Regions from separate parts of the Serratia surfactantfaciens genome, predicted to be linked through region 1. Evidence: predicted binding sites of a transcription regulator. Region 1 holds the regulator's gene; each other region holds the start of a gene.
The links. The regulator ArgR, encoded in region 1, controls arginine synthesis, uptake and breakdown. The targets are predictions, from matches to a motif close to ANTGAATAAAAATACANT.

Region 1 (7,444 bases):
CGCAACCCACGTTGGTACCAGCGTGGAATTTGGTGCCGCGCTGACGAACGATGATGCTGCCTGCCAGTACTGCTTCGCCGCCAAAGCGTTTTACGCCCAGACGTTTAGCTTCTGAATCGCGACCGTTACGAGTCGAGCCGCCAGCCTTTTTGTGTGCCATTAATCCGCTCTCCTAACTTAAGCGCTGATGCCGGTGATTTTAACGTCAGTGAACCACTGACGGTGGCCCTGCTGCTTACGGTGGTGTTTACGACGACGAAACTTAACAATCTTAATTTTCTCGCCACGACCGTGAGCAACGACTTCAGCTTTGATCTTGCCGCCATCGACGAAAGGAACGCCGATTTTGATATCTTCGCCATTAGCGATCATCAGAATCTGGTCAAACTCAACCGCTTCACCAGTTGCGATGTCCAGCTTTTCCAAGCGAACGGTCTGACCTTCGCTTACTCGGTGTTGTTTACCACCACTTTGGAAAACCGCGTACATATAAAACTCCGCTTTCCGCGTGCCCGACTGTGTTAGTTCAGAGCGCGCTATAAATATTCACAATAGGGCGCGAATTCTACGCAAAAAAGCGGCGCATGACAAGAGCAGAATAAGACCAGATGAACAAAAAAGAAGAAAAAAAACACAGTTTCTTTCGTGGCGTTTATCTGAACCGTTTTTCAAGTACAATCATAGGGACAGTTACCGCCATGTACCGATGTGAGCAGCGATCTCAACGCGGTGAAGAGAAACACAGCTGAAAAAAATACAATGAACCTAGAGCAAATTACCGAGTTAACCGCGCAAGATATGGCGGCCGTGAACGCAACAATTCTCGAACAGCTGAATTCCGATGTCACGCTCATCAATCAGCTTGGCTATTACATTATCAGCGGTGGCGGTAAGCGCATCCGGCCGATGATCGCCGTCCTGGCGGCGCGAGCGTTGGGGTATGAAGGCAACAAGCACGTCACCGTCGCCGCCCTGATCGAGTTCATTCATACCGCCACGCTGCTGCATGACGACGTCGTCGACGAATCGGACATGCGCCGCGGCAAAGCCACCGCCAATGCCGCGTTCGGCAATGCGGCCAGCGTGCTGGTCGGCGACTTTATCTACACCCGCGCCTTCCAGATGATGACCAGCCTGGAATCACTGCGCGTGCTGGCGTTGATGTCGGAGGCGGTCAACGTCATCGCCGAAGGTGAAGTGCTGCAGTTGATGAACGTGCACGATCCTGACATCAGCGAAGAAAACTATATGCGGGTGATCTACAGCAAAACCGCCCGTCTGTTTGAAGCGGCGGCGCAATCGTCGGCGATCCTGTCCGGCGCCAGCGCCGAGCAAGAGCAGGCGCTGCAAGATTATGGCCGCTACCTCGGCACCGCTTTCCAGCTGATCGACGATCTGCTCGATTACAGCGCCGACGGCAGCACCCTCGGTAAAAACACCGGCGACGATCTGAACGAAGGGAAACCGACCCTGCCGCTGCTGCACGCGATGCACAACGGCGACGACGCGCAGCGTGAGATGATCCGAGGCGCGATTGAGCAAGGCAACGGCCGCCACCTGCTGGAGCCGGTATTGCAGGCGATGCAGCAATGCGGTTCGCTGGAATACACCCGCCAACGCGCCGAAGAGGAAGCCGACAAGGCGATCGCCGCGCTGCAGGTCTTGCCGGCCTCGGAGCACCGCACGGCGCTGGAAGGCCTGGCCCATCTGGCGGTACAGCGCGAATTTTAAGAAACCTGGGTTTCTTAACGTTCTCATCAGGCCCGCGCCCACGGGCCTGACTACCTCTCGTTTTCTTCGTCGATGCGCGCCAGCAGGCCGCCGATCCCTTCCCGCATCAGGAAAGCCACCATTTTTTCGCGCTCGCTTTCCGTCAGATGGTAGTAATACTCGATCCAAACCGCCAACGGATCCTGGCGCTCCAGGTCATATGCCGCCCCGTCTTCCCTCAGCATCAGCAGATTGCGCGCGCCTGCCGGCAGGCTGTCGATATGATACTCCAACGCTTTTCCCTGCACGCCTTGGCGCCTGCGGCTGATCCAGCCTTCGCGCCGGGCCATCAGATTGATTCCCTGTGGTGAGGAAGGTAATCCTGCGATGCCTGTCAGCTCCTTGGCGGCAAACCACTCGTTTTTCATAGCCATTATCTCTGGGCAGTAGTGGGCAAAGTCATTTATTTGGAAACTGTTTAGGTCATTTTTTGGAAATTTAATGGTATTCTGATTTCCGAATAAGCGTTTCACGTTGTTCAAACGCCTAACCTCGACCCGTTAGTTATACCACTAACGCAACTTTGGCTAATCAGAAAAGGAATGTAAACATGAATTCAAGGAAGCAGGACTGGCACACGGCAGACATCATCGCGGCGTTACGCAAGCAGGGCACCACGCTGGCGGCGGTATCACGCAAGGCAGGATTAAGCTCATCAACGCTGGCCAACGCGCTGTCGCGCCCATGGCCGAAAGGAGAATGGCTGATCGCCGAAGCGATAGGCGTTCACCCCTCGGAGATCTGGCCAAGCCGCTATTATGATCCGCACAGCGATTGCCTGCTGGATCGCAAAGCGCGCATCAAGTCGTGAACGCAGGGCAAAAAAAACCGCCGGAACAGCGTCCGGCGGCGTTTATCGGCTGACTCGCGGCGACGATCAGTTATTGATGAACTTCTCGCCCAGCTCGATATCTTTGTGCAGCACGTCCAGCATCTCATTCAGCGCTTTTTGTTCAAAGGCGCTCAGGGTGCCGATATCTTTGCGTTCTTCAACGCCGTTTTTGCCCAGCACCAGCGGCTGCGCGAAGAAGCGAGCGTATTTGCCGTCGCCTTCAACGTAAGCGCATTCCACCACGCCTTTCTCACCCTGCAGCGCACGCACCAGAGACAGGCCGAAACGTGCGGCCGCCTGGCCCATGGACAGCGTTGCAGATCCGCCACCGGCTTTGGCTTCCACCACTTCGGTGCCGGCGTTCTGAATGCGTTTGGTCAGATCCGCCACTTCCTGATCGGTGAAGCTCACGCCTGGGATCTGCGACAGCAGAGGCAGGATGGTCACGCCAGAGTGGCCGCCGATCACCGGCACGTTCAGTTCTTCAGGCTGCTTGCCTTTCAGCTCGGCCACGAAGGTGTTGGAACGAATGATATCCAGCGAGGTCACGCCGAACAGTTTGTTTTTGTCGTAAACGCCGGCTTTTTTCAGCACTTCCGCCGCGATGGCGACCGTGGTGTTTACCGGGTTGGTGATGATGCCGATGCAGGCTTTCGGGCAGGTTTTCGCCACTTGCTCAATCAGGTTACGCACGATGCCGGCGTTAACGTTGAACAGGTCGGAGCGATCCATGCCTGGCTTACGGGCCACGCCGGCGGAAATCAGCACCACGTCCGCGCCGTGCAGAGCCGGGGTCGCGTCTTCGCCGCTGAAGCCTTTGATTTTAACTGCGGTTGGGATGTGGCTTAAGTCGACGGCAACGCCTGGGGTAACGGGGGCAATGTCGTAGAGAGAGAGTTCAGAACCTGAAGGAAGCTGGGTTTTGAGTAGAAGGGCGAGGGCCTGGCCGATACCGCCAGCAGCACCGAGAACTGCAACTTTCATCCTATACTCCTTTATTATCTTAAATATATAAAGCGCCGTGAATGTGTTGGTTACGGACCTTAAATTATTACACCTTTAAAAACAATAAATTAGCCAATTCTTGCCTGCCAGTGTAATAAAATGGCCGCTGTCGCGCCCATTTTAGATTAAATCGCTTACGCATGAAGGGCATAGCGCACACTAATCAAAAATAATGCGAGGTTATTCACGAGCAAGTTAACCGGCCGTTACATTACACCCTTACGCAACATCAGAACAACATCATTTTAATAACATTTTATTTACTACTGCGGGCCGATTTTCCGTCGTCAAAAGGGCATATTCATCGCGGCCGGATTTTGTTAAAATGCCGCCCTTTCCTCGCCGCCCGGTCATGTTTATTTTCTTTGGGTCGGCCTCTGTTGCATAAAAATTCATCTATATGCATAATCATGACTTCCACTATCAACTTTCCACGGTGCAAAATGCGTAATCCCGCAAAACAGGAAGATCTGATCAAGACGTTCAAAGCGTTATTGAAAGAAGAAAAATTCAGTTCTCAAGGCGAGATCGTTTTGGCGCTGCAAGAAGAAGGCTTCGAAAACATTAACCAATCCAAAGTATCGCGCATGCTGACCAAGTTCGGTGCGGTACGTACGCGTAATGCCAAAATGGAAATGGTGTATTGCCTTCCGGCCGAACTCGGCGTGCCGACCACTACCAGCCCGCTAAAGAACCTGGTGCTGGACGTCGACCATAACGACGCCGTCGTGGTGATCCACACCAGCCCCGGCGCCGCACAGCTGATCGCCCGCCTGCTCGACTCATTGGGCAAATCCCAGGGCATCCTTGGCACTATCGCCGGCGACGACACGATTTTCGTCACCCCGTCCAGCGGCTTTACCGCTCAGAAGCTGCATGAAGCGATCCTGGGCGTGTTCGAGCAAGAGCTGTGAAACCTGGCGCTAACAAAGTGCGGCTACCGTTCGCATTTTGTTAGCGCTTCTTTAACCCCTGCGTTACCTTCTCGGCCCTCAACCGCGTTTAACACTGCTTTTTTATCCCGCCACAACACATTTCCATGACATCTCCATGTAGCCAGCAGTACCCACTGTGATCTTCCGCACTTTTGGTCAAAAGCACTTACCTCATTGAAATTACATAAAATTAACATCGAAAGATCGTTTTATAAGCGTTTTTTATTCCTTACGGTTATAAAAAAGAAGGTTCACCGGTTTAAAGTTTCACTAGCAACTGTTAGCGAACTATTAATTTTTCGCGTTACTAGCTGTATACTCATTTCCGTGAACTAAGTCACAGTTCGTTGGAACTGATAAAAGAATACGATGAGGTGAGATGATGAAAATTAAAGCTACCGTTGCAACCCTGAGCGTTCTGTCCATGCTTTCCTTCGGCGCATTCGCAGCACAATCTGTTGATGCAACCCAGGCCGCAAAACTGCAGCCCGCCGGTGTGATCACCGTGAGCGGCGTCGCCGCTGCACCTTCCGACATTCGTCAGGCGCTGTCCGATAAAGCCGACGCCAAAGGGGCGACCGCTTACCGCGTGATCGAAGCGCGTAACGACGGCAACTTCCACGCGACCGCTGAAATCTACAAATAAGTACCGGCATTACCCGGCAACGGGCAATACATCTCTGGAACCAAACGCTGTCATAACGGCCTTCAAGAATAAAAATCGCGGCCAAGCCCTTCCAGGCTGTTATGACCAAGGATCGCTATCATGAACATGAAAACTACTGTTGCTGCACTCGGTTTGCTGTCCGTCATCTCCTTCGGCGCCTCCGCCGCCCAGTTGGTGACTAACGATCAGACCGCCAATCTGCAATCTATCGGCACCATTACCGTCAGCGGCATCGACGGCGCGCCGACCGACATTCGCCAGGCGTTGTCGGAGAAAGCCGACGCGAAAGGCGCGACCGCCTACCGCGTAATCGAAGCGCGTAACGAAGGCAACTACCACGCCACCGCCGAGATTTACAAATAACAACTCTGGGAACGGCTTTGCAGAGCTGATTACCCTCGTCACTGCCACTGCCGAGTTCTGACGCAAACGCCGATTTCCCAGAGACCCTCTCGTCGTCCTATCCGACGAACCCCGTTGCCCTCGCTCGCGAGGGCTTTTTTATGGGCGTAAAAAAGGCCGCGAATGCGGCCCTTGTGTTGGCTGATGCGGCTAAGCGATCAGTAGGTCACCTTCGGTTCCTGCTTTTTCGCCAGCGCGTCCAGCAGGCGATCGTGAATGCCGCCAAAACCGCCGTTGCTCATCACCAGAATGTGATCGCCCGGCTGTGCGGTTTTCACCACCATGTCCACCAGCGTGTCGAGATCCGCACTCCAGTGCGCCGGTTGCACACAGGCATCCGCCACTTCCGCCACCTGCCACGGAATGTGATGCGGCTGGAACAGGAACACCTCGTCGGCGCGGCCGAGCGAAGGCGCCAGATCGTTTTTGCTGATGCCCATTTTCATGGTGTTGGAGCGCGGTTCCAGCACCGCCAGAATGCGCGCCGTGCCGCCTACCTTGCCGCGCAGCGCGGCCAGGGTGGCCAGGATCGCCGTCGGGTGGTGCGCGAAGTCGTCGTAAACGGTGACGCCGTTGGCTTCGCCGCGCAGCTCCAGGCGGCGGCGGGCATTGATGAAATCGCCCAATGCGCGGCAGGCGTCCGCCGGCTGCACGCCGACGTGGCGGGTAGCGGCGATGGCCATCAGACCGTTATGCATGTTGTGCTCGCCCACCAGCGCCCAGTTCACTTCGCCGACCTGCTCGCCGTCGAGGAACACCGCGTAATGGCTGGCGTCCGGCGTCAGCTTCTGCGCGCGCCAGGTGCCCTCTTCCCCCACCAGCTCCTGCTCGCTCCAGCAGCCCATCGCCATCACCTGTTTCAGGTGGCTGTCGTTGTCCGGCAGAATGATCTTGCCTTTGCCCGGCACCAGACGCACCAGATGGTGGAACTGTTTCTGGATGGCTTTCAGATCGTCGAAGATGTCGGCATGGTCGAACTCCAGGTTATTCATGATCAGCGTGCGCGGGCTGTAATGCACGAATTTGGAGCGCTTGTCGAAGAACGCGCAGTCATACTCGTCGGCTTCAATGACGAAGAACGGGCTGCCGCCGAGGCGGGCCGAAACCTCGAAGTTGCCCGGCACGCCGCCGATGACGAAGCCGGGCTGGTAACCGCAGGCCTCGAGGATCCAGGTCGCCATGCCGGCGGTGGTGGTTTTGCCGTGGGTGCCGGCGACCGCCAATACCCAGCGATCGCGCAACACGGCGTCGTGCAGCCACTGCGGACCGGAAACGTAAGGGATGCCACGCTCCAGCACCGCCTCCACGCACGGGTTGCCGCGCGTCATGGCGTTGCCGATGATCACCAGATCCGGCGCCGGATCCAGCTGGGCTGGATCATAACCCTGAATAAGATCGATCCCCTGGTTCTCCAGCAGCGTGCTCATCGGCGGATAGACGTTGGCGTCCGAACCGGTGACGTCATGCCCCAGTGAGCGCGCCAGCATCGCCAACCCGCCCATAAAGGTGCCACAGATCCCAAGAATGTGAATGCGCATAGGTTTCTCATGTGAGTGCATCGAATGTCGGCATATTCTAACGCTCAGAATCGTCCAGAAGAAATGGATTTGCCTATGAATGGCGCGCATCTTTGGGCTACACTGCACGCGAAAACGTTGGCGGTTTGTTAACAGGCCGCTATCCATCCGTAGATTCAGGGATTGTGTCATGAAAACGTTAGGCGAATTTATCGTCGAGAAACAGCACGACTTCTCGCACGCCACCGGCGAGCTGACCGCGTTACTTTCTGCCATTAAACTGGGCGCCAAAATCATCCACCGCGACATCAACAAG
Region 2 (7,444 bases), 1.4 Mb from region 1:
GTTTTGTTCCAGCAGCTCACGCACCTCTGCGGCGCTGTGGGTATCCGCCCACTGACGGATCGCCTGCATCGACATGTCCGCCTTGGCCACTTCGCCGCGATCGATCAGCACCTTGCCGATGCTGCGATAGGCGTGGCCGTTTTTGCCGCCGTAGCCGAAGAACACCAGCGGCTGACCATTGCCATAGTCGACGTAGCCGCTGCCCTGGACTTCCATCATGAAGTTGTCCATCAGCGAGTTGGTGTAAGCGATGATATAGCGATCGTCGAGCGCGCCGGAATAGATGCCCGCGCGATCCGGCAGGCGCCCCCTGCCCTTCGGCGGCATGCGGTACAGCGGATAGCGGAACTCGCCCTGCTGGGTATAGCGCGCCTGCACCACCGGCGTGTAGTAGCCGGTAAACTGCACGTTGCCGTAATTGTCGACGCCTTCCATCTGGTAAGCGCTGAGGCCATACTGGCTCAGCATGCGCGTGTCGGCGCCGGACGCCATCCAGCTTTGCACCGCCTGATAAGTGCTGTTGTTGCGATTAAACAGCGAAGGCGACGCGTACTTGATCTCCATCAGCTGATCAGAATAATCCTTGGCGTTGACCGGCGAACCTTTGGCGTTGGGCTGATTGACCAGCTCCAGCGATTGATCCAGACGGCCGTCTTTATATTGCTGACCCCGATCGGTCGGCTTGGACGAACAGCCCGCCAACACCGCCACCATCAACCCGCCAAGCAGGTATTTGCCCCAACGTCCTTTCATCGCGCACACTCTCAAACTGATATGATCTACCGGCTGAACGATAACAAACGCTCATTGATAAAGGAATCGCTGCAAATAAAAAAACCCGCACGGAGGATGGTGATGAAAAAGAAGGCAAATTGCGGGCAAATTCAGCAGAAAAACGGGTTTAGGGCAATAAAATGCAAAAAGGGTTTGCAACAAAACGCATGGAGAGTATAGTGCGCATCCATCGGACGCGGGGTGGAGCAGCCTGGTAGCTCGTCGGGCTCATAACCCGAAGGTCGTCGGTTCAAATCCGGCCCCCGCAACCAACCGATGCCGCATTGGCGGTATTTTTCGTTTGGTTTCGATAACAAAGTATTACACGGACGCGGGGTGGAGCAGCCTGGTAGCTCGTCGGGCTCATAACCCGAAGGTCGTCGGTTCAAATCCGGCCCCCGCAACCAACCGAATGTCGTACCAGCGGCATAACATGAACGGTGGTTTCGTAGTAATACAGCATCAAGACGGACGCGGGGTGGAGCAGCCTGGTAGCTCGTCGGGCTCATAACCCGAAGGTCGTCGGTTCAAATCCGGCCCCCGCAACCAACTCTTGATGACAACAGATAAGCACCCTGACGGGTGTTTTTTTGTATCTGCAATCCGCGAAAATAGCCGGACTCGCGCCCGGCCCTGCCGTTATCGGCTCGCCAACGCGCCGCCGTTGGCGAAATAAGCCTTAATACCCGCCAGAATCGACTCCGCCACCTGCTGTTGGAAATGGCTGGTGCGCAGCTTGCGCTCCTCTTCGATGTTGCTGATAAACGCCGTCTCCACCAAGATCGACGGGATATCCGGCGCCTTTAACACCGCAAAACCGGCCTGATCGACGCGATTCTTGTGCAACCGGTTGATTTTGCCCATCCGATTCAACACTTCCTTGCCGAACTTCAGGCTGTCGTTGATGGTCGCGGTCTGGATCAGATCGAACATGGTGTGGTCGAGATAGCGGTCGCCGCTCTTGCTGACGCCGCCGATTTGGTCCGACGCGTTCTGTGTCTGTGCCAGGAACTTGGCCGCCGAACTGGTGGCGCCCTTGGTGGACAACGCGAACACCGATGAACCGCGCGCCGCGCGGCTGGTAAAGGCATCGGCGTGAATCGAAACGAACAGGTCCGCACGCTGCTTGCGCGCCTTGGCGACGCGCACCTTAAGCGGGATAAACACGTCTTCGTTGCGCGTCATGAACACCTTCATGTTCGGCTCGCGCTTGATCATGGCGCTCAGCTTGCGGGCAATCTGCAGCACGATGTCTTTCTCGCGCGTCTTGTACTTGCCGATCGCACCGGGATCTTCGCCGCCGTGGCCAGGATCCAGCATGATGACGATTGGCCGATCGCGCCCCGCCTTGCCGGCCTGCGGCGCTTCCGGCGGCAGCGTGCGCTCCAGATCGCCCTTGTTGTAATCTTCCAGTAACGCCAGTAGCGGATCATACTCCTCACCGCCGCTGCCGACCTTGGTCGGATAGAGATCCATCACCAGACGGTTGCGATACTCCGGCACCGGCGCCAGCGTGAAAATATGCGGGCTGACGCTTTGTTTGAGCTCCAGCACCAGCCGCACGGTATTCTGATCAAACTGGCCAACGCGCGCCTGCTTGAGATAAGGATCGTCGGCGCGCACCTGCCCGGCGATGCCTTTCAGCACGCTGTTGAGGTGAACGCCTTCAATATCCACCACCACGCGATCGGGATTGGTCAGCGCAAACTGCTTGTATTTGAGTTCGACGTTGGATTCCAACGTGACGCGGGTATAGGTGGAGGATGGCCAGACGCGCACGGCGATCACGTGCGATGATGCGGCGAAGCCCGTACGACTCACACTCAGCAACCAGCTGGCGGCAACGCCCTGTAATAAACGACGGCGGCCCAGATTGTGATTAGAGTTTGGCATGCGGCTCCGGCAGTAATAGCTGTTTACAACAGATGAAAAAAACACCAATGAAATGGGGATGCCGAAAACTTTAACCAATCATTCCAGCCCTGTCATCAGAAAATCTTTTTATGGTTTTTCAATTTATTAACGATTTAGCGCCCTTAGCGCACTCTTCATGACGATTTCCCACTTGCCATCGGCACAATAAAAGAATAAAAATACAAAAATACCGTATAAATATGCAAAGAGGTTTGGCCGTGAAGGAACGTAGTACAGAGCTGGTGCAAGGATTCCGTCACTCAGTCCCCTATATCAACGCCCACCGCGGCAAGACGTTTGTCATCATGCTCGGCGGGGAAGCCATCGAACACGAGAATTTCTCCAACATCGTCAACGATATCGGGTTGCTGCATAGCCTGGGCATTCGCCTGGTGGTGGTTTACGGCGCGCGGCCGCAAATCGACGCCAATCTGGCTCAGCATAACTATGAGCCGATCTACCACAAACACACCCGCGTGACCGACGCCCATACGCTCGAACTGGTCAAGCAGGCTGCCGGCCTGCTGCAGCTCGACATCACCGCCCGGCTGTCGATGAGCCTCAACAACACGCCGTTGCAAGGCGCGCATATCAACGTAGTCAGCGGCAACTTCATCATCGCGCAGCCGCTGGGCGTCGATGACGGCATCGACTACTGCCACAGCGGCCGCATTCGCCGCATCGATGAAGACGCAATCCACCGTCAGCTCGACAGCAACGCCATCGTGCTGATCGGCCCGGTCGCGGTTTCGGTCACCGGCGAGAGCTTCAATCTGACGTCAGAAGAAGTGGCTACCCAGTTGGCGATCAAACTGAAAGCGGAAAAAATGATCGGTTTCTGCTCCTCGCAGGGCGTAACCGATGCCGAAGGCAATATCCTTTCCGAGCTGTTCCCCAACGATGCGCAAAAGCGCCTTGAAGAGCTGGAGGAAGGCGGCGATTACCATTCCGGTACCGTGCGTTTCCTGCGCGGCGCGGTGAAAGGCTGCCGCAGCGGCGTGCGCCGCAGCCACCTGATCAGCTATCAGGAAGACGGTGCGCTGGTGCAGGAACTGTTCTCGCGCGACGGCATCGGCACCCAAATCGTGATGGAGAGTGCCGAACAGGTGCGCCGGGCGACGATCAACGACATCGGCGGCATCCTGGAGCTGATCCGGCCGCTCGAGCAGCAGGGCATCCTGGTGCGTCGTTCGCGTGAACAGCTGGAGATGGAGATCGACAAATTCACCATTATCGAACGCGATAACCTGACTATCGCCTGCGCGGCACTGTACCCGTTCCTGGAGGAAAAAATCGGTGAAATGGCCTGCGTGGCGGTGCATCCCGATTACCGCAGCTCTTCGCGCGGCGAAATGCTGCTGCAGCGGGTAGAAAACCAGGCGCGGCAGATGGGGTTGAAGAAGCTGTTCGTGCTGACCACCCGCAGCATCCACTGGTTCCAGGAGCGCGGATTCACTCCGGCGGAGGTCGACGTGCTGCCGATGCAAAAACAGGCGCTGTACAACTACCAGCGCCGTTCCAAAATCCTGCTGGCCGATCTGTAATCCCTGCGGGCGCGGCCGTTCCTTGCCGCGCCCTTTTGCCGCTTATTCCGCTGTCTGCAGCCGTTCAGCCAGCCCGCTGCGACGCTGGGTCGGCGTGCGAATGGCCCGCAACAGCACCGCCTCCGTAGCGTACAGCGAGAGCTGCTTGCGCGCACGGGTGATCGCGGTATAAACCAGCTCGCGCGTCAGCACCGGCAAGAAGTGATTCGGCAATACCAGGACCGTATGGTCAAACTCCGATCCCTGGGACTTGTGCACCGTCATGGCATAGGCGGTTTCATGCGCCGGTAAACGGCTCGGCTGCACCGATTTGATGCTGCCGTCCGGCAGTTGGAAATGCACGCGCAGTTCCCCCTGTTCATCCGGCAGCGTAATGCCGATATCCCCATTGAACAGCCCCAGCGCGCTGTCGTTGCGGCCGATCATCACCGGCCGCCCTCGGTACCAGCGGCCGAGCACGCCCGGCTTACGGTCGATCAGACCGGCGCGCTGCAACCCGAGCTCAATGCGCTCGTTCAGGCCGGCGACGCCGAACGGCCCTTCACGCAACGCGCACAGCACCTGGAAACGGCCAAAGGCCGCCAGCACCGTCGCTGCGTCCGCGCCTTCGGCGGTCAGCCGTAGAGAATCGCGATAGCCCGCTACGCAGGCATCCAACAGCGCCTGATACTCTTCACTCGTCGCCAGCGCATAGCCCGCGACATCGCCGAAACTGCCCTTTAGTGCCGCCAGCGCGCGATCCCCGGCACCGGCGTTAACCGCCAACGCCAGTTGGCCGATGCCGGAGCGGGCATCGAAGCGATAGCTCTTGCGCAGCAGGCATAGGCTGTCACGCACCGCCGCTTCTGCGTCAGCCTGCTGCCCTTTGATCGCACAACCGGTCAGGCGGCTCAGCTCTGCCGCGCGCACATCGCTGTATCCCTGCTCGGCAAAACGGCAAATGTCCCCCAACACCGCACCGGCCTCCACCGAGGCCAACTGGTCACGGTCGCCAAGGAAAATCACCCGTGCCTGGTCGGGCAGCGCGGCAATCAGGCGCGCCATCATCGGCAGATCGACCATCGAGGCCTCATCCACCACCAACACATCCAAATGCAGCCGGTTGCCGCGGTGATAGCGCATGCGCTGGCTGTTCGGCTGCGCCCCCAACAAACGGTGCAGCGTCGCCGCCTCGGTCGGGAACAGCGCCTGCTGCGCCGGGGCCAGCGCCAGCTGGCGGCTGGCGCTGCCGAGCGACTCCGTCAGGCGCGCCGCCGCCTTGCCGGTCGGCGCCGCCAGCTGAATGCGCAAGCGAGCGCTTTCATCCAGCTGTACCAGCGCCGCCAACAGTTTGGCGACGGTGGTGGTTTTACCGGTGCCCGGCCCGCCGGAAATGACCGCAATACGCCGCGTTGCAGCCACCGCTGCGGCGATTTTCTGCCAGTCGGGCTCGTCGCTCGCCGCGCCGAACAAGCGATCGAGAATGGCACGCAGCTCCGCCTCCGGCACCGCCAGCGATTCGCCTTCACCACCGATAAACGCCGCCACTTCACCTTCGTTTTGCCACATGCGCTGCAGATATAAACGCGGCCCGCGCAGCACCAACGGCGTAGCGCCGCTGCCGTCTCCGACCGCCGCACTGGCCGCCAAACGCTGTTGCCAACGCGCGCTATCCGGTCGCCCGGCGGTTTCCCACATCGCCAGCGCCAGCGCCGGCTGGCGCCCTTCAAACAGGGTGTCCGCCTGCAGTTGATCCAGCATCAGGCAGACGTGACCGGCCCCTGCCTCTGCGCTCAGGCAGGCAGCGGCCAGCAAAATATCGGGTTCGTCTTCGCTCGCCACCACGCGGGCAAACTGCACGTCCAGCGGCCGCAGCGCGCCAAGCGCCACCGCCTGCTCCAGCAGTGCGATCATGATTCTTCCTCCGCCGCCGCAGCTTCGCCGCTGAACAAGCGATCCATTCCCGCCACCAGCTCAAACTCGGGGAGACAGGTGAAAATGCCGTTGCCCGGGTGCGCCGCATCCACGCCGCGCAGGAACAGATAAATCACCCCGCCGAAGTGGCGCCGGTAATCATAATCCGGCAGCCGATGACGCAGATAGCGATGCAACGCCAGCGTGTAGAGCTGGTATTGCAGATCGTAACGATGCTCCGCCATCGCCTGCTCCATCGCCGGCCGGGTATAAGCGCTGCTGTCTTCCCCCAGCCAGTTGGACTTGTAGTCCAGCAGGTAGTATTTGCCCTGCCAACAGAACACCAGGTCGATAAAGCCTTTCAGCATGCCCTGCACCTGATGGAAATCCAGCGCCGGGCAGCGAGCGGAAAGCGGATCGTAACGCTTCACCAGAGCATCGAGCTCCTGCGCCTGCAACAGCCGGTTAATCGGCAAATAGAACTGCAACTCCGCCTGCTTGTGCTGCGGCGTTAGCGCCGCCAGCGTCACGCCGCTGCCATCGAGCGGCGTGTTGAGCAACACCTGCATCCACGTCAGCAAAATCGGCTGCCAGTGTTCAGCGAACCCTTGCTGTTGCAGCTGTTCCAGCAGCCACTGTTCGTCGAGCGGCTGGGTGAAGTCCAGCGTTTCAAACAGGCTGTGCAGGAAGGTGCCGGGCGTCGCGCCGCGCGGGAAAGTATGCGGTGTAAGCGCTGGCTCACTTTCTTCCCCCCGCTCGCCGGCGGCGTCGATATCCAGACGCGGCAGCAGATCCTGCATCAGGCTCGCGCCGTGCTGCTGCAAACCGGTATAGCTGGTCACCCGCCAAAAATCCTGGATCCGCCGGGTAAAGCTTTTCGCCGCCAGCGCTTCGGCCAACGCCGTCTGGGGCTGCCAGGGCACCTCGTCCGGCGATTCAACCAGCGACAGCGCAATGCCGCCACCCGCCAATTGCTGCAGGCGCTCCTGCAGATACACGGCGTCGCCGGGCTGCCCGCCCTGCACCAGATAACCCAATGCGCTGCGGTGCAGATCGGTATCGCCCTGCTTCTTGCGCGTGCCCTGGAACAACGGCGCGATGCCGATGCTGCAGTGGTACACCGAGCGGGTCAGCGCCACGTACAGCAGACGCAGGTCTTCCGCCAAGCGCTCCTCCTCCGCCCAGGCCTGGCTCTCTTCATTGGCATCGAGATCCAGCAACGCCTGGAAACTGTGGCGATCGTGATACAGCGCCTGCTGCTGCTGGCGGAAATTGCCGACGAACGGCAACCACACCAGATCGAACTCTAGCCCCTTGGA
Region 3 (7,444 bases), 570 kb from region 1:
ATCGCCGACCTTCTCGATCAGCTTCTGCTCCACCCAGCTGTGGATGTCTTCCGCATCGCTTTGGACGATCGCCAGAGGATCGGCCTGAACTTCCGTCAGCAAGGCATTCAGCGCCTGCTCCAGCTGCTGCTGCTCCGTTGCCGTCAACACGTTAACGGTCACCAGCGCCTTCGACCAGGCCACCGAGCCCACGATATCTTGCTCCGCCAGGCGATAATCGAACCGCAGCGAATCGTTGAGTTGCTTGAACCGCTGATCCGCCGCCTGAGTGAACCGTCCGCCCCAAAGTGCCATACCTTACTCCTGAATTTTTATGCGAAAGGGCGCAGCATGCTGCGCCCTTGCAGAGTCACGCCAATCGATTATTTATTCTTTTTCTCGTTCAACGCGCGGATGCGTGAAGACAGAGAGAACAGGCGGATAAAGCCGCCGGCGTGGCTGTGATCGTAAACTTCGTCTTCGCCGAAGGTGGCGAACTCTTCGGAGTACAGGCTGTTGGCGGATTTCTTCTGGGTCGCCGTCACCTGGCCTTTGTACAGCTGCAGCACCACTTCGCCGTTCACCTCTTCAGCCAATGCTTCGGCAGAGGCCTGCAGCGAGCGGCGCAGCGGCGCGAACCAGCGGCCGTCGTACACCACATAAGACATCTCCAGGCCCAGCTGCTCGCGCCATTTGAAGCTGTCGCGATCCAGTACCAGCTGCTCGACGGCGCGCAGCGCCGCCACCATGATGGTGCCCCCCGGGGTTTCATAGCAGCCGCGGGATTTGATGCCTACCAGACGGTTTTCCACGATGTCGATACGGCCAACGCCGTGCTTGGCGCCTAACGCATTCAGGGTTTCCAGGCACTGGTACGGCGACAGCGCTTTACCGTTAACCGCCACAACGCGGCCTTTCTCAACGGTAACGGTCACCTGTTCAGGCTGATCCGGCGCTTCCTGCGGATCGACGGTCCATACCCAGCAATCCTTGTTCGGCGCATTCCACGGGCTTTCCAGCACGCCGCCTTCGGTGGAGATGTGCCAGGCGTTTTCATCGCGGCTGTAGATCTTCTCCAGCGACGCAGTGGTCGGGATGTTGCGCTCTTTCAGGTAATCCAGCAGCGCCTCACGGGAACGCAGGTTCCATTCACGCCACGGCGCCACTACTTTCAGCTGCGGAGCCAGCGCGGTGTAGGTGGTCTCGAAACGCACCTGGTCGTTGCCTTTGCCGGTTGCGCCGTGGCACAGCGCGTCGGCGCCCACTTTCAGCGCCAGCTCGACCTGCGCCTTGGCGATGATCGGCCGCGCCATCGAGGTGCCCAGCAGATAGCTGCCTTCATACAGGGCGCCGGTCTGCAGCACCGGATAAACGTAATCGCGGATAAATTCTTCACGCAGATCGACCACGTGACATTCAGAGGCACCGGACTGCAGGGCTTTTTGCTCCACGCCTTCCAGATCGCTGCGCTCCTGACCGATGTCCGCCACGAACGCCACCACTTCACAGCCGCCGTAGTTCTCTTTCAGCCATGGAATGATGGCCGAGGTATCCAGGCCACCGGAGTACGCCAGAACGATTTTTTTGATGCCTTGGTTTTGCATGATCTATTCCTTTCTAATTCTAAAATTAAGCGAGGATCCGGGTGCCAATCGACACGCCGTTAAACAAAGCAGGAAGCTGATCGGCATGGCGCCAGCTGGCGATATCCACCGGGCGGCCGAGGGTGCGGGCTGCGTCGAGCGCCGCATTCACCTTCACCACCATACCATCGGTGATGATGCCTTGCGCGATCAGTTGCTCCGCTTTTTGCGCCGTCATTTCCGCAATGCGTTGCCCCTTGCCGTCGAGGATGCCGCTGACGTCCGACAGCAGGATCAGATCCGCCCCCAGCGTCGCCGCCAGCGCCGTCGCCGCCTGATCGGCGTTCACATTCATTAACTGCCCTTCGGCGGTGATGCCGATGGAGCTGATAACCGGCAGGTAGCCGGCGCCCAGCAGGGTATTGAGCAGCGCGGGCGAGCCGGGCTGCGCGTTGCCGACGTGACCCAATGCCGGATCGAGCTGGGTCACGACTGCGCTGCCGCCGTCCGCCAGGCTCAGGCCAACGGCGTTGATTTGATGCTTAATCGCCCACGCCAGCAGCGTTTTGTTGGCGGTGCCGGCCAGCGCGCCGGTGATGATGTCGATCTGATCGGCCGGCGTGACCCGCAGGCCGTTCTTTTTCACCACCGGTAAAGAGAGCTGCTTCATCAGCTCGTCTACCACGCAGCCACCGCCGTGCACGATCACCAGCGGACGCTGATGCTGCTGCCGGTAGCTGTCCAACGCGGTAAACAGACGTTCCAGCGCTTCTTCACTGTCTAATAACACGCCACCTAACTTGATAATTAACGGGTTCATTGCTGTTTACTCACGCTGGTTTAAAGGAGTGACTGGGTTTCCGGGAAACCGAAACGGATATTCAGGCATTGCACCGCCTGTGCGGCCGCGCCTTTCAGCAGGTTGTCTTCCACCGCCACGGCGATCAGATGCTCGCCCTGCACCGCAAAACCGATGTCGCAGAACGGCAGCCCCACCACCGCTTTCAGCGCCGGCACGCCCTGGTCGTACAGCCGCACCAGCGGCTTGTCGTCATAGGCGGCATGATAGGCGGCAGCCACGTCCTGCGCGGTCACGCCGGCTTTCAGGCGGCAGGTGATGGTTTCAAGAATGCCGCGCGGGAAATTGCCCAGGTGTGGCGTAAAGATGACCGGCACGCCCAGGTGCGCGGCGATCTCCGGCTGGTGCCGGTGAGTGAAAATGCCGTATGGCTGCAGGCTCACTTCGCAAAAGCTGGTGGTCATGCTGGCCTTGCGCCCGGCGCCGCTGACGCCGCTGGTGGCATTGATCACCGGCCACTGGTCCAGGTTCAGCAGCTGCTTTTCGATCAACGGTTTGAGCGCCAACTGCGCCGCCGTTGGGTAGCAGCCCGGCACCGCGATCAGCTGCGCCCGTTTGATCTTGTCGCTCTGCCACTCCGCCAGGCCGTACACCGCCTGCTCCAGCAGAGCGCCATGCTGATGCTCGAAACCGTAGTACTGGCTATAAAAACCGGCGTCCTGCACGCGGAAGGCGCCGGAAAGATCGAACACCACGCAACCCGCCGCCAGAAAAGCCGGTGCAATATCGTGGCTGACTTCATGGGCGGTGGCGAGGAACACCACATCGATACCCTGCGCCGCCAGTGCAACGTCGGTCAACGGCTGCAGCGGCAGATCGACGATGCCTTTCAACTGGGGATGGAGATCGGAAAGCAACTTTCCTGCATCTGCACTTTGCGCTGAAACCGCTAAAGCGGTTATGTTCATGTGTGGGTGGCGATTCAGGTAAGCCGTGAGCTCCGCTCCGGCGTAACCGCTGGCACCAACGATCAGCGTATTCAACATGTGGCCTTTCACCTTCTCAACTGACGTACGGTCGCTTGCGACCCAGGTAACAGGGCTAGCCAGCGTTGTTGCGCCGTTCACCCACGGAGCCAGGCGTTGATGCTTTTATAAACATCCGGGTATCGGGTTCCCTTACGCTTCGGCTTACTGTATTTTTATTCAAAATAAATGCATGAATATTGATACTATCCTAACCAAAGGCTGTCAACAGTGAAGATGAAATTACCTCCATTTATTGAGCTGTACCGGGCGTTGATCGCCACACCGTCGATCAGCGCCACCGATGCCGGCCTCGATCAGAGCAATGAGGCGTTAATCAACTTGCTGGCCGAATGGTTTGCCGACCTGGGCTTTCGCGTCGACGTACAGCCGGTGCCGGAATCGCGCCACAAATTCAACCTGCTGGCCAGCATCGGCGAAGGCAGCGGCGGCCTGCTGCTGGCCGGCCATACCGATACGGTGCCTTACGACGAAGGCCGCTGGACGCGCGATCCCTTCACCCTGACCGAGCACGACAACAAGCTCTACGGCCTGGGCACCGCCGACATGAAAGGCTTCTTCGCCTTTATTCTGGATGCGGTGCGCGATATCGACGCGAGCAAACTGACCAAGCCGCTGTACATTTTAGCCACCGCAGATGAAGAAACGACGATGGCCGGCGCACGCTATTTCGCCGCCTCCACCGCCATTCGGCCGGATTTCGCCATCATCGGCGAACCGACCTCGCTGCAGCCAGTCCGCGCACACAAGGGCCACATGGCCAACGCCATTCGCATCGTCGGCCAGTCCGGCCACTCCAGCGATCCGGCGCGCGGCGTCAACGCCATCGATCTGATGCACGAATCCATCAGCCACCTGATGGCGCTGCGCAAAACCCTGCAGGAGCGTTACAACAACCCGGCGTTCGCCGTGCCTTATCCCACCATGAACTTCGGCCATATCAGCGGCGGCGACGCAGCCAACCGCATCTGCGCCTGCTGCGAGCTGCACCTGGATATCCGCCCGCTGCCCGGCATGACGCTCGACAACATCAACGAACTGATGCATCAGGCGTTGGAGCCGGTGAGCCAACGCTGGCCGGGCCGCCTGAGCATCGAAGAGCTGCACGCGTCGGTGCCGGGCTACGAGTGCCCAACCGACCACCGCATGGTGGCAGTGATCGAGGAACTGCTGGGCACCCGCACCCAGGTGGTCAACTACTGCACCGAGGCGCCGTTCGTACAGCAGGTGTGTCCGACGTTAGTGCTCGGCCCCGGCTCTATCGACCAGGCCCACCAGCCGGACGAGTACCTCGACACCGCGTTTATCGAACCGACGCGTAAACTGCTGGGCCAGCTGGTCACTCATTTTTGCCGGCAATAAACCCGACATTTAACAGGGGAAATGCTTTATGCTTTCCCCTAACTCCAAATAAGTAGTAGACGGCGAAATAAGCCGTGCTGATAACCGACGTGCCGTAATTAAATTTCAGAAAATGCGCCGATTTTGATGTTTTTTTGCTAAAAATAGTGTCAATTGGACGACTGGACAGGAACGCGGTGGGATCAGGCAGGCGGTCTGCGCCTGACGCGTGAAATTTATTTACAAGATAAAAATCATACAGAACTGGGTCAGGGGTTATATGAACGAACAATATTCGGCAATGCGCAGTAATGTCAGTATGCTCGGCAAATTGCTCGGCGATACCATCAAAGAAGCGCTGGGCGAGCATATTCTCGATCGCGTAGAGACCATCCGTAAGCTTTCCAAATCCTCACGCGCCGGCAACGAAGCGCATCGCCAGGAACTGCTCTCCACCCTGCAGAACCTGTCCAACGACGAGCTGCTGCCGGTGGCGCGCGCCTTCAGCCAGTTCCTCAACCTGACCAACGTCGCCGAGCAGTACCACAGCATTTCGCCCAACGGCGAAGCCGCCAGCAATCCGGAGGCGCTGGCCCAACTGTTCAGCCGCCTCAAAGACAAAAAGCTCAGCGACAAAGAGCTGCAACACGCAGTCTCGCAACTCTCCATCGAGCTGGTGCTGACGGCGCACCCGACGGAGATCACCCGCCGCACCCTGATCCACAAGCTGGTGGAGGTCAACACCTGCCTCAGCCAGCTCGATCACAACGATCTGGCCGACTACGAGCGCAACAAGATCATGCGCCGCCTGCGCCAGCTGGTGGCCCAATCGTGGCACACCGATGAAATTCGCAAACACCGCCCTTCGCCGATCGACGAAGCCAAATGGGGTTTCGCGGTGGTGGAAAACAGCCTGTGGGAAGGTGTGCCGGCGTTCCTGCGCGAATTCAATGAACAGCTGGAAAACTCTATCGATTACAGCCTGCCGGCGGAAGCGGTGCCGGTGCGCTTCACCTCCTGGATGGGCGGCGATCGCGACGGCAACCCGAACGTGACCGCCGAAATTACCCGCCATGTGCTGCTGCTCAGCCGCTGGAAAGCTTGCGACCTGTTCACCCGCGATATTCAGGTGCTGGTCTCCGAGCTGTCGATGACCGAGTGCACCCCGGAGCTGCGCGCCCGCGCCGGCGGTGACGAGGTGCAGGAACCGTACCGCGAAATCATGAAGCAGCTGCGCAGCCAGCTGATGAGCTCCCAGGCCTATCTGGAAGGCCGCCTGAAGGGCGAGCGCGTGCTGAAACCGCACGATCTGCTGGTGAACAACGAACAGCTGTGGGAGCCGCTGTATGCCTGCTACCAATCGCTGCAGGCCTGCGGCATGGGCATCATCGCCAACGGCCAGTTGCTGGATACTCTGCGCCGCGTGCGCTGCTTCGGCGTGCCGCTGGTGCGCATCGACGTGCGCCAGGAGAGCACCCGCCATACCGAGGCCATCGCCGAGCTGACCCGCTACCTGGGGCTGGGCGACTATGAAAGCTGGTCGGAAGCCGATAAACAGGCGTTCCTGATCCGCGAACTGAACTCCAAACGCCCGCTGGTGCCGCTGAAGTGGGAGCCGAGCGCCGATACGCTGGAAGTGCTGGAAACCTGCCGGGTAATCGCCGAAGCGCCGCAGGGCTCGATCGCCGCCTACGTGATTTCAATGGCGCGCACGCCGTCCGACGTGCTGGCGGTGCACCTGCTGTTGAAAGAGGCCGGTTGCCCGTTCGCGCTGCCGGTCGCTCCGCTGTTCGAAACCCTCGACGACCTGAACAACGCCGACGACGTGATGACCCAGTTGCTGAACATCGACTGGTATCGCGGCTTTATTCAGGGCAAACAGATGGTGATGATCGGCTATTCCGACTCGGCGAAAGACGCCGGCGTGATGGCCGCTTCCTGGGCGCAATACCGCGCGCAGGACGCGCTGATCAAAACCTGTGAAAAAGCCGGCGTGGCGCTGACGCTGTTCCACGGCCGCGGCGGCTCCATCGGCCGCGGCGGCGCACCGGCGCATGCGGCGCTGCTGTCGCAGCCGCCGGGCAGCCTAAAGGGCGGCCTGCGCGTCACCGAACAGGGCGAGATGATCCGCTTCAAGTTCGGCCTGCCGGAAGTCACTATCAGTAGTCTGGCGCTGTATGCCGGCGCGATCCTCGAGGCCAACCTGTTGCCGCCGCCGGAACCGAAGAAAGAGTGGCGCGCGCTGATGGACGATCTGTCCGAGACCTCCTGCCGGATGTATCGCGGCTATGTGCGGGAAAACCCGGACTTCGTGCCTTACTTCCGCGCGGCTACGCCGGAGCTGGAGTTGGGCAAACTGCCGCTGGGCTCGCGCCCGGCCAAACGCAAACCGAACGGCGGCGTGGAGAGCCTGCGCGCCATTCCGTGGATCTTCGCCTGGACGCAGAATCGCCTGATGTTGCCGGCCTGGCTCGGTGCCGGCGCCGGATTGCAGGAAGCGGTGAAGGCCGGCAAACAGGCGGAGCTGGAGGCGATGTGCCGCGACTGGCCGTTCTTCTCCACCCGCATCGCCATGCTGGAAATGGTGTTCGCCAAGGCCGACCTGTGGCTGGCGGAATACTACGATCAGCGCCTGGTGGATAAATCGCTGTGGCCGCTGGGCCAGCAGCTGCGCGATCAGTTGGAAAGCGACATCA

Region 2: argA (amino-acid N-acetyltransferase) is a predicted target of ArgR. The motif match lies at 2,857-2,874, and genes of this name have one in related genera.
Region 3: argC (N-acetyl-gamma-glutamyl-phosphate reductase) is a predicted target of ArgR. The motif match lies at 3,554-3,571, and genes of this name have one in related genera.

The regions. Positions count from the first base shown of each region.
Region 1 covers NZ_CP016948.1:4,873,538-4,880,981, reverse strand. Annotated here, with positions in the region: gene rpmA (50S ribosomal protein L27) at 1-160, opposite strand, end outside; gene rplU (50S ribosomal protein L21) at 178-489, opposite strand; gene ispB (octaprenyl diphosphate synthase) at 760-1,731, shown strand; gene ATE40_RS22765 (DNA-binding protein) at 1,782-2,138, opposite strand; gene ATE40_RS22760 (helix-turn-helix domain-containing protein) at 2,321-2,581, shown strand; gene mdh (malate dehydrogenase) at 2,648-3,586, opposite strand; gene argR (transcriptional regulator ArgR) at 4,051-4,521, shown strand; gene yhcN (peroxide/acid stress response protein YhcN) at 4,925-5,188, shown strand; gene yhcN (peroxide/acid stress response protein YhcN) at 5,309-5,572, shown strand; gene mpl (UDP-N-acetylmuramate:L-alanyl-gamma-D-glutamyl-meso-diaminopimelate ligase) at 5,770-7,149, opposite strand; gene fbp (class 1 fructose-bisphosphatase) at 7,319-7,444, shown strand, end outside.
Region 2 covers NZ_CP016948.1:3,467,960-3,475,403, forward strand. Annotated here, with positions in the region: gene mltA (murein transglycosylase A) at 1-753, opposite strand, end outside; tRNA gene ATE40_RS16350 (tRNA-Met) at 970-1,046, shown strand; tRNA gene ATE40_RS16355 (tRNA-Met) at 1,105-1,181, shown strand; tRNA gene ATE40_RS16360 (tRNA-Met) at 1,247-1,323, shown strand; gene amiC (N-acetylmuramoyl-L-alanine amidase AmiC) at 1,414-2,667, opposite strand; gene argA (amino-acid N-acetyltransferase) at 2,889-4,232, shown strand; gene recD (exodeoxyribonuclease V subunit alpha) at 4,275-6,125, opposite strand; gene recB (exodeoxyribonuclease V subunit beta) at 6,122-7,444, opposite strand, start outside.
Region 3 covers NZ_CP016948.1:4,303,733-4,311,176, forward strand. Annotated here, with positions in the region: gene argH (argininosuccinate lyase) at 1-294, opposite strand, end outside; gene ATE40_RS20150 (argininosuccinate synthase) at 363-1,583, opposite strand; gene argB (acetylglutamate kinase) at 1,609-2,382, opposite strand; gene argC (N-acetyl-gamma-glutamyl-phosphate reductase) at 2,403-3,407, opposite strand; gene argE (acetylornithine deacetylase) at 3,624-4,769, shown strand; gene ppc (phosphoenolpyruvate carboxylase) at 5,029-7,444, shown strand, end outside.